DNA from 3 places in the Priestia sp. HNGD-A6 genome. Region 3 is predicted to be linked to each of the others. Evidence: riboswitches for the same ligand, from Rfam matches in the RefSeq annotation. Region 3 holds a riboswitch; each other region holds the start of a gene.
The links. Region 3 has a riboswitch for cyclic di-AMP ahead of SCI76_RS21035 (TrkA family potassium uptake protein). Riboswitches for the same ligand answer to the same signal wherever they lie in the genome.

Region 1 (3,275 bases), 710 kb from region 3:
TTATGTCGGTTCTCACAATGGTATTGAGAAAGAATTAATTACAAAATTAAACGTTCCATATCATGCGATTTCAAGCGGGAAGCTGCGTCGATACGTAGATATGGAAAATGTAAAAGATGTATTTCGAGTAGCAAAAGGGGTTGGCGATGCACGTCGCGTGCTGAAAAAGTTAAAGCCTTCTCTTGTTTTTTCAAAAGGGGGTTTCGTCACAGTTCCTGTGGTAATGGCTGCTAAATCTTTAAACATTCCCGTGTTCATTCATGAAAGTGATTTAACACCGGGACTGGCAAATAAAATTGCGCAGAAATTTGCCACTAAAATTTTCACTTCTTTTGATGAAGCCGCAAACTACTTTCCAAAAGAAAAAGTGCAGGTTGTTGGTTCACCTATTCGAAAAGAGCTATTTAGCGGAAGCGCAGCGAACGGGGAAAGCTGGCTACGCTTTTATGATAAGCGCCCCATTTTAACGATTATGGGCGGAAGTTTAGGAGCACGCCGTATTAATGAAATCGTTCGAGAGTCTTTGCCTGAACTGCAAAAGAAATTCCAAATTGTACACCTTTGCGGAAAAGGCAATATTGATACAAGCCTTGAAAAAGAGTCGGGATACCGTCAGTTAGAATACGTAAACGAACAGCTTCCTGATGTTCTAGCGGCAACTGATTATGTGATTACACGCGGCGGATCCAATGCCATTTTTGAGTTTTTAGCTCTTCATAAACCGATGATGATTATTCCTTTATCAAAAGCACAGAGTCGCGGAGATCAAATTTTAAATGCACAATCCTTTAAGAAAAAAGGCTACTGTATGGTTGTAGAAGAAGAGCAGTTAACAAAAGAACTGTTTTTGCGTGAAGTAAATGAGCTTCAGCAGCAGGCAAGTACGATGAAGCGTACAATGCGTGAAGCAACAAAAACGGATGCCATTTCAATTCTTGTAAATGAAATTGAGAAAATGAGCTAAAAAAAGCGTTCTTATCTCCTCGATAAGAACGCTTTTTTCTTCTGAAATTATTATTTTAAAATAATGAATAAATATAGAAAAATAAAGCTTTTAAAATTTCAAAAAATGTTGTTGACAGTAAATTTTAACAGGAGTAAGATTACTCTCATGAAACGTTCCACTGTGAAACGCTGAGTCTTTTCTGAAAGAGAAGGAAAGAGCGGAGGACCCAATTATCAGGGGTGAATCTCTTAATTGAGTAGGGTTACTTTCTTGACCCGAACCCGTCAGCTAACTTCGTAAGCGTTAAGAGAGAGGATGGTGTAATCGTGGTCGTTTTCTATAACAGCGGATAGTACGCTCCTTTCAAAATATAGGTGAAAGGAGCGTCAGGATGCATTTATCTAAGCAAATGATTCAAATGATTGAATATCGGGCCATGTGCGATCAGCAATCTTTTGATCTAGCAAACCGCTATTTGTCTACGTTAGTTAATCAAAGTTTTAAACGCAGCAGTAAAAACTATTATTAAGTCTAAAAATTAAATAACAAAGATACGCTTAATCAATTATGAGCGGGGGACCCAATATTTTGTACGTATGTACTAGGGGTGAATCTCTTAACTGAGTAGGGTTACTTCCATAACCCGAATCCGACAGCTAACTCCGTAAGCGTTTTGGGAGTAAAAAATTCGTGTCAATCACGGCTTATTTGTCGTGCATTAAACCGCGGAAGAGAACTCTCTTCTGCGGTTTTTTAGTGGAAAAAAATAGCATCACGTCTCGCCTTTAGCTTTCTTGGACGTGATGGTTTATGTAAAGCAATAGTTACTAAGCTTAGAAGCTATCATTTTTGTTAGGAAACAGTTAGGAGGGAGCAACTTGGATATGATCATGCTTGGAACGCTTGCCATATTAACAGCTGCTATGTACGGAATTATTTGCTGGTCGTCTCATGTAGTAGACGAAAGAGAGGAGAAGTGAACATGTCGTTCATTTTGTTAGGTATTTCAGTTCTCGTTTTAATTTATTTAGTATATGTACTGTTAAATCCAGAACAATTTTAATAAGCGGAGGAATAAAACGTGGGGATTTTTCTACTATCAGTTGCGCTGCTGCTTGTTTTTGTAGCGCTTATTGCAAAGCGCGTAGGTATTTATATAGCGAATGTGTTTTCAAACGACAAAAACACTAGCTTGGTAGGAAAGATAGAAACAGTTATGTTTAAAGCAGCAGGAATTAAAGGGCTTAATCAGACGTGGAAGCAATATGCATTTGCTCTTGTTTTGGCGAATACGTTTATGATTTTTGTGGTGTACCTTATCTTCCGGTTTCAAGGGGTACTGCCGTTTAACCCAAGCCACATCAAAGGAATGGATCCGGCACTTGCTTTTAACACGGCCATTAGTTTTATGACAAATACGAACTTGCAGCACTACAGCGGCGAATCAGGTTTGTCCTATTTCTCGCAGATGGCCGCCATTGTATTTATGATGTTTGCTGCACCAGCAACGGCACTTGCAGTAGCAATCGCTTTTATTCGTGGGCTAGCAGGGAAGGAAATGGGAAACTTTTTTGTTGATTTTGTAAAGTCAATTACGCGTATTTTACTTCCTATCGCTTTTATAACAGGCATTTTATTTGCGTTTTTAGGTGTCCCTCAAACGTTAAGCGGGACTGTGACTGCCCATACATTAGAAGGAGCAACGCAGCAAATAGCAAGGGGACCAGTTGCTTCTTTTCTTTCAATCAAAGAGCTAGGAAACAACGGAGGGGGATTTTTTGGTGTCAATTCAGCTCATCCATTTGAAAATCCTAACGCGTTGAGCAATGTATTACAAATCGTCCTTATGCTGTTATTGCCAACAGCACTTCCTTTCACATACGGAAAAATGATCGGACAGCGTAAGCAAGGCCGCATCTTGTTTGTAGCGATGAGTATGCTGTTTATCGTTATTTTAAGCACAGCGTTTGTAACAGAGTGGGGAGGCAATCCAAGACTTGGTGCTTTTCATCTAAATGAAGCGAACGGTTATATGGAAGGGAAAGAAGTCCGTTTTGGTGTCGGCATGTCGACGCTTTACGCCATCGTGACGACAGCAAGTGAAACAGGTGCAGTCAACACCATGCACGATACCCTGACGCCTCTTACCGGGTTATTAACGCTTGGAAATATGATGTTAAATACCGTATTTGGCGGTGTCGGAGCAGGATTTATGAATGTTATGATGTACGTCATCATTGCCGTATTTTTATCAGGTTTAATGGTTGGAAGAACACCAGAATACGTAGGTAAAAAAATTGAAGGAAAAGAAATGAAACTCATTGCCGTG
Region 2 (3,275 bases), 130 kb from region 3:
CGAAGCATCTATGTACTTTTTTCCATCTTGGTCGTACAAATAAATTCCTTTTCCATATGAAATAACTGGGTAGTCGTCGTCGAGCAGCGGCTTTATCACATGGGTTTTATTCATTTCCGCACTCTCCTTTCAAACACACACTCTTATTAAACTGTATGCTGAAAAGAAGAGTTTCTTGCCAATAAAAAAAGCCCTAGCATATAGCTAGAACTTTTACACATATTAAGCTGATTGCGTTACAGATTTATCGATACGCTTTGCTTCTGACTCAGCCACAATAACGGCACACGCAGCGTCTCCTGTAATATTTACAGACGTACGAAGCATATCAAGCAAGCGATCAATTCCGATAATTAATCCGATACCTGCTACAGGCAGGCCAACCGAACTCAGTACCATCGCTAGCATAATAAGACCAACTCCCGGCACGCCTGCTGTACCAATACTAGCAAGCACCGCTGTCAACACAACCGTCACAAGAGCGCCCAACGACAGATCAACCCCGTATACTTGCGCAATAAAAATAGTCGCTACACCTTGCATAATTGCCGTTCCATCCATGTTAATAGTTGCACCTAATGGCTGAACAAAACTGCTGATAGACTCGGGGACACGAAGATTTTTTTGCGCCACATTCATTGAAATCGGAAGCGTTGCATTACTGCTTGATGTACTGAATCCAACTGTCATCGCAGGAGCAAAACCCTTAAAAAAATCAATAGGGTTACGTCTGGCCATAAGAGCGACTGATCCCCCATATGTTACGATTGAATGGATGAACAGCGCGAGCACGACTACAATCATGTATAGCCCCATCGCTTTAATTGCCTGCCAGCCTTGACTTCCAACCGCGGTTGCAAGAAGCCCAAATGTTCCGTACGGAGCAAACTTCATCACTAGATTCACAAGGTACATCATCAATTCATTTCCTTGCTCAAGTAAATTGTAAAGTCCTTTTGTTTTACTTCCAAGCATCGTGATACCAAAACCGATAAAGATAGAGAAAACGATAAGTTGAAGCATATTCCCTTCAGCCATCGCTTGAATTGGATTGACTGGAATCATATTTAAGAATGTCTCTCCAACCGGTGGTGCTTTTTCAGCTTCAAAAGAAGCGTTTTGTGTATCAAAAGATCCAAATGTACCCGGTTTAATTGCATACGCTAAAATTAAACCGATAATAATTGCAACGGTTGTTGTCACTAGGAAGTAGGAAACTGTTTTTGCCCCGATTCTTCCTAATTTTTTGGGATCTCCTAAACCTGCTACACCTAACGTGATAGAGAAAAACACAATTGGTACAACAAGCATTTTAATTAAGCTTAAGAAAATTTGGCCAAGCGGTGTAAACAAGTACTTGTCCAGCGGAGCAAAAGCACTTGGAGCAAAAGCATTGATTAACACTCCTACAATAGCACCAGCAATTAGCGCGATAATAATCTTTGTCGATAGCTTCATAGATTTACCTCCCGTAAATAAATTATATTAGAATGATTCTAACTACCATACTTATTTTACCATGCATTGAGGGCGATAACACTCAAAATATACAATATATTAAAAATTTTCAGATTAATAGTTTAGGAATATTTTTAGCTATACAAAAAACCATGAGAATATCATGGTTTCATAGACCTGTTATTCCCTCACTGAATGCTTACGGAGTTAGCTGTCGGATTCGGGTATGTGAGTTACCCTACTTGATTCATTCAAGATTCACCCCAAGTACATTACGCACAAATATGGGTCCTCCGTTCTCTTATAAAGCAAAAGAGATTAAGCAAATAATTTTCTTTAATATTTTTGCATGATAATAATTGTTACTTTAATTAAAATTCATTTTATATGTTTCTGTCAAGTTTTTATTCAAAAATAATGCATGATTTTATCGTAAAAAGTTGAGAATTGTTATATTTTAAAATATTTACATCATATTTCAATAAACCAAAAACACCTATTTAACAAGACTTACAATCTAATGGATAAAAAATTAATTCAAAAAATAGTTTATAAAGTGAACTTTCTTCTCATTAATACCATTCATAAATATGTATAATTATTCTAATATCCATGTGCTTTACTGCTTCCATAAATATTTTACTTATCAAAAAAATAACTCTTTCCAACTGTTGATTTTATCCTTGTACTGCTTGATATACACTCCTTAAAATTTCACTGACTTTATTGATGCGAAGAAATCGACACTATCAATTCCCCTTATTCTACTTAATTCTGCTCAAGATAGAAGTATAGATTTCCTACTATCTTTTAAAAAAGGAGCGGGTAATTATCATATAAAACTATCGGAGTTGGAGCGGTACAAGTTCTTTACTTTTTACTTATTCCCTCTCGTTGATTTAACCCATAAAAAAAGAGGCCGTGACGGCCTCTTTTTTTATACAGTAACAGGTTCAGAACTTGCTTTACGATTCTTTAATTTTTCAACAATGTCACGAGCTACCCACACACCACACGCACTTGCCTGCGCGAGTCCTCGCGTAATACCAGCTCCGTCTCCTCCCACGTATAAACCGGAAATTTCAGTTTCAAACTTATCGTTTAACTTCGGACGGGCGGAGTAAAATTTCGCTTCCACACCGTAAAACAGCGTATGTTCAGATGCTAACCCAGGCGTTACATGATCCAGTGCTTCTGTCATTTCAATTAAGCTTTTCATTGTATTGTATGGAAGCACTAAACCCAAATCACCAGGGACAGCTTCTTTTAACGTTGGTTCTAAAAAGCCTTCTTTAATTCGATTCGCTGTTGAACGGCGCCCCTTTAAAATATCTCCATACTTTTGAACAACTAAGCCTCCGTTTGACAGCATATTAGCTAATCTTGATACTTCGTGCGCATATTCGTTCGGCTGATCAAATGGATCCGAAAATTTATGAGAAACAAGCAGCGCAAAGTTCGTATTTTGACTTCCAAGCTTCGGATCTTTGTATGCGTGTCCATTTGCTAACATAATCCCTGAATGATTCTCTACTACCACATGCCCTGAAGGATTGCTGCAGAACGTTCTGACTCTTGTACCTACAGACGTATTGTAAATAAATTTCCCTTCGTACAAGTGCTTGTTGATTTCTTCCATAACAACGTTAGATGTTTCTACTCGAACACCGATGTCTACTTGATTGTTAATCATTTTCAAACGGCGTTTTTTTAGTAAGTCGCTCATCCACTTCGAGCCGTCTCGACCTGGTGAAACCACGACTTTATCAGCCGTAATTCTGTCACCATTCTTCAATTCAATACCGCGCACGATATGC
Region 3 (3,275 bases):
CTCTAAGAAAAAAATAAAAAGCATGGCAATCACGTTAATGGCGAACGTGCTGATAATCATAATTTTTGAATGCAGCGTTAGTTTTTTATACGATTTTTTCACCCACATATCAGCAAGGACGGTAAACCCTAACCCACCAATAATAAAGAGAAAAGAAATCGTGATGTTAATAATAGGATCTCCTACATACTGAACTAAGTTATCAGACAGTAGTCCGAACCCTGCGTTATTAAAAGCCGAAATCGAATGAAACAAGCTAAAGAACAGCCCCTTAGACCATCCGAATTCCGGAACCCAGCGTATCGCTAAAAAGATCAGTGCAACAAACTCAATTAAAAATGAAAAGATGAACAACCTTTTAACTAGCAGCACAACTCCACCGACGCTCGTCTGATTTAATGCCTGCTGAACGAGCATACGCTCTTTAAATCCAATTTTTTTACCTAGCATCATAAAAATCAGCACGGCAAATGACATAATGCCAAGACCGCCTATTTGAATTAACAGCATAATAATGGTTTGACCGATGACGGTAAAACGCGTACCTGTATCTACGACGGCTAAGCCGGTCACTGTCATAGCGGAAGTAGATGTAAAAAGGGCGTCTACCCACCGGATTGGCTCAGTAGTAGAAAAAGGCATCATCAATAGAAGAGCACCAATAATAATTCCTCCGCCAAAAATGGAAACAAGAAGCTGCGGAGGAGTTAGTTTAATGATTTGTTTTTTCATGAGTTAAACTCCTTCTTCTTCAAAACGGTTTAAATCGCGATTATGTCCGATAACAATCAGCATATCTCCTTGTTCAATTATTTCATGCGCGGTAGGCGAAATCACCATTTCCCCGTCTTTTCGCTGAAAGCCGATAATATTGCAGCCGTACTTGGCACGGATATTTAAATCAAACAGCGTTTTATTATGAAGCTTTTTAGAAGCGACAATTTCGACAATACTATAATCCTTTGACAGTTCAATGTAATCAATGATTTTTTCTGACACCACGTGATGAGCAATACGCTTCGCAATATCGCGCTCAGGGTGAATGACTTTGTCCGCTCCTATTTTCTCCAGCACTTTTTGATGATACATATTCACCGCTTTTACCCATACTTGCTTAACGCCCATATCTTTTAAAAGCATCGTTGCAAGCACGCTTGCTTCGATATCGTCTCCAAACGAAATAAGAGCATGATCAACGTTACGAATGCCTAGCCCTTTTAAGCTAGCTTCATCAATTGCGTTCGCTTGCACGACATATGTAGCTGAGTTGCTATATTTCTTTACTACCTCCTGATTGCGGTCGATAGCGAGCACATCCACATCCAAATTAGCAAACTCTTCAACCAAACTGCCTCCAAAACGACCTAATCCCAATACAGCAAACTGTTTTTTCATAATGTATTTATTCCTTTCTTCAACTGCTGTGTGTTCTCTTAGCTTATACTTTTTCTAAAAAATTACATGTTTTTCTTAAAAAAAGCGCAAAAAAACACAGGAAGGCTCCTGTGTTTTTTCACACTCTTCCCCCTCAAAACGCTTGCGAAGTTAGCTGTCGGGTTCGGGTTTTAAGAGTAACCCTACCTTTTTAAGGATTCACCCCGGAGCACAATATGTGCGTAAATAATGGGTCCTCCGCTCCGTAATGGATTAAGCGATTTTTATTCAAATGTCTATGATCTATTTTTTAGAATAATCGATTCGATTCATGATACGTTTCACTTCACGAAAGCTATCTTACTCCTGTGGATTTTGTCTGTCAAGATATTTTTAGGGAAGACATCACTTGCGCTGCAAACTGCAAAAATCATATAAATCTAAACTGACAATCAGTTTGTGAAATTGATCAAACAAATTAATAACAGCCAAAAGCTCTAATAGCTGCGTATCACTGTAAAATTTCTTTAATTGATCCATATCAGCATCCGTCAAATCCCTTGGACGCACTCGGTATACATCTATAAATCGAAACAGCAGTCGATCTTTTTCTTCCAGCTCTTTTTCTCTTAACACTTTTTGATTAAGCGTCTTATCGCCTACATATGACATGCTCATACACGTCTCACAGCCGTTAACACCTGCTAGATAAAGCCTGATTTTTTCCTTAGTCTCTCTTTTTACTATATCACTGTTCCAAAGCTTGTCGTATAGCTCATCATACAACCTTTTTACATCTGGAATTAAGTTCAGTGCTTTTTCAAAATTTGTTCCCTCTTCGTTTGTTAACAAAACTCTTGCCATTTTTTACTCACTCCTTTTTAATTATTATAGTAAGAAAAATGGAGATTTCAGATAACAAATAAAACATATTATCTGCTATTACTAATCAAATGAAACATTAATATGAAAGAAGGTTTTCAATTGAAAATTGATGAAATTGATTTATCGATTTTGCAGGCACTGCAGCAAAACAGCCGTCTTTCCTTAAGAGAGCTAGGAAAACAAATTAACCTGTCTCCTCCTTCAGTGGCAGAGCGAGTAAGACAGCTAGAGAGCTTTGGTATTATAAAAGGATATACAATCGATATTGATTATGAAAAGCTGCAGTTGCCCGTCTCGTGTTTTATTGAAGTAACCATGAAAAACGGAGAGCACGAGCGTTTTAAACGATTTATTTCTCAGTATCCCTATGCTTTATTCTGTGAACGCATCGCCGGACAGGCTTGCTTCATTACAAAGCTTCAGCTTCCTCACCTGCACGTACTCGAGCAATTTATTAACGAAATTACACCTTATGCCAAAACGATTTCACACATCGCCCTTTCTCACGTGGAGATGTCTTCTGCATTATTGAGTCATTTAAAAGATGAAAAGTGATTGAAACATACGTTCACCGTACTAACGAAAAGATCCGAACGATTCATCGTTCGGATCTTCTTTCCACTAAACTACTTCTGTCCTAGCCTCTTTTATTCGTCCAAAAGCATAAAAAATAACCCTCCAAAGCTGGAGGGTATAAATTTTCCGAATAATGAAAGTTTTACAACTTCATTCTATCAGGTACCGACATTTCTGTCTACTTAAAAATGTAAAAGAGCTCTCTATTAATAGAAAGCTCTTTTACCTGCTTGTTTTTTGAAAACAATCAATCTATATAAAAGGGAACTACCTAAGGTTGAAAGTCACGTGAAACCTTGGCAGTTGATCCTGGATATACCGGTTGATATGATTCAAAACAAGTTCTTTCATCATTTCTTCTTTGACTTCTGATTCCGTTTTTTTATCTTTTTGTTTTAAAATAAGAATATAATAGACTTTACCCATTTTAATGGGCTTAC

Region 1: another riboswitch for cyclic di-AMP. It lies ahead of kdpF (K(+)-transporting ATPase subunit F); the one in region 3 lies ahead of SCI76_RS21035 (TrkA family potassium uptake protein).
Region 2: another riboswitch for cyclic di-AMP. It lies ahead of SCI76_RS20340 (dicarboxylate/amino acid:cation symporter); the one in region 3 lies ahead of SCI76_RS21035 (TrkA family potassium uptake protein).

What each region holds. Positions count from the first base shown of each region.
Region 1 is NZ_CP138621.1:4,834,810-4,838,084, forward strand. Features, by position in the region: gene SCI76_RS25165 (undecaprenyldiphospho-muramoylpentapeptide beta-N-acetylglucosaminyltransferase) at 1-964, shown strand, start outside; cyclic di-AMP (ydaO/yuaA leader) riboswitch at 1,123-1,265, shown strand; gene SCI76_RS25170 (hypothetical protein) at 1,338-1,475, shown strand; cyclic di-AMP (ydaO/yuaA leader) riboswitch at 1,491-1,631, shown strand; gene kdpF (K(+)-transporting ATPase subunit F) at 1,929-2,009, shown strand; gene kdpA (potassium-transporting ATPase subunit KdpA) at 2,034-3,275, shown strand, end outside.
Region 2 is NZ_CP138621.1:3,987,470-3,990,744, reverse strand. Features, by position in the region: gene SCI76_RS20345 (aspartate aminotransferase family protein) at 1-114, opposite strand, end outside; gene SCI76_RS20340 (dicarboxylate/amino acid:cation symporter) at 223-1,458, opposite strand; cyclic di-AMP (ydaO/yuaA leader) riboswitch at 1,639-1,793, opposite strand; gene SCI76_RS20335 (NAD(P)/FAD-dependent oxidoreductase) at 2,396-3,275, opposite strand, start outside.
Region 3 is NZ_CP138621.1:4,120,293-4,123,567, reverse strand. Features, by position in the region: gene SCI76_RS21040 (TrkH family potassium uptake protein) at 1-732, opposite strand, end outside; gene SCI76_RS21035 (TrkA family potassium uptake protein) at 736-1,395, opposite strand; cyclic di-AMP (ydaO/yuaA leader) riboswitch at 1,520-1,664, opposite strand; gene SCI76_RS21030 (carboxymuconolactone decarboxylase family protein) at 1,780-2,238, opposite strand; gene SCI76_RS21025 (Lrp/AsnC family transcriptional regulator) at 2,359-2,814, shown strand; gene SCI76_RS21020 (peptidyl-prolyl cis-trans isomerase) at 3,103-3,275, opposite strand, start outside.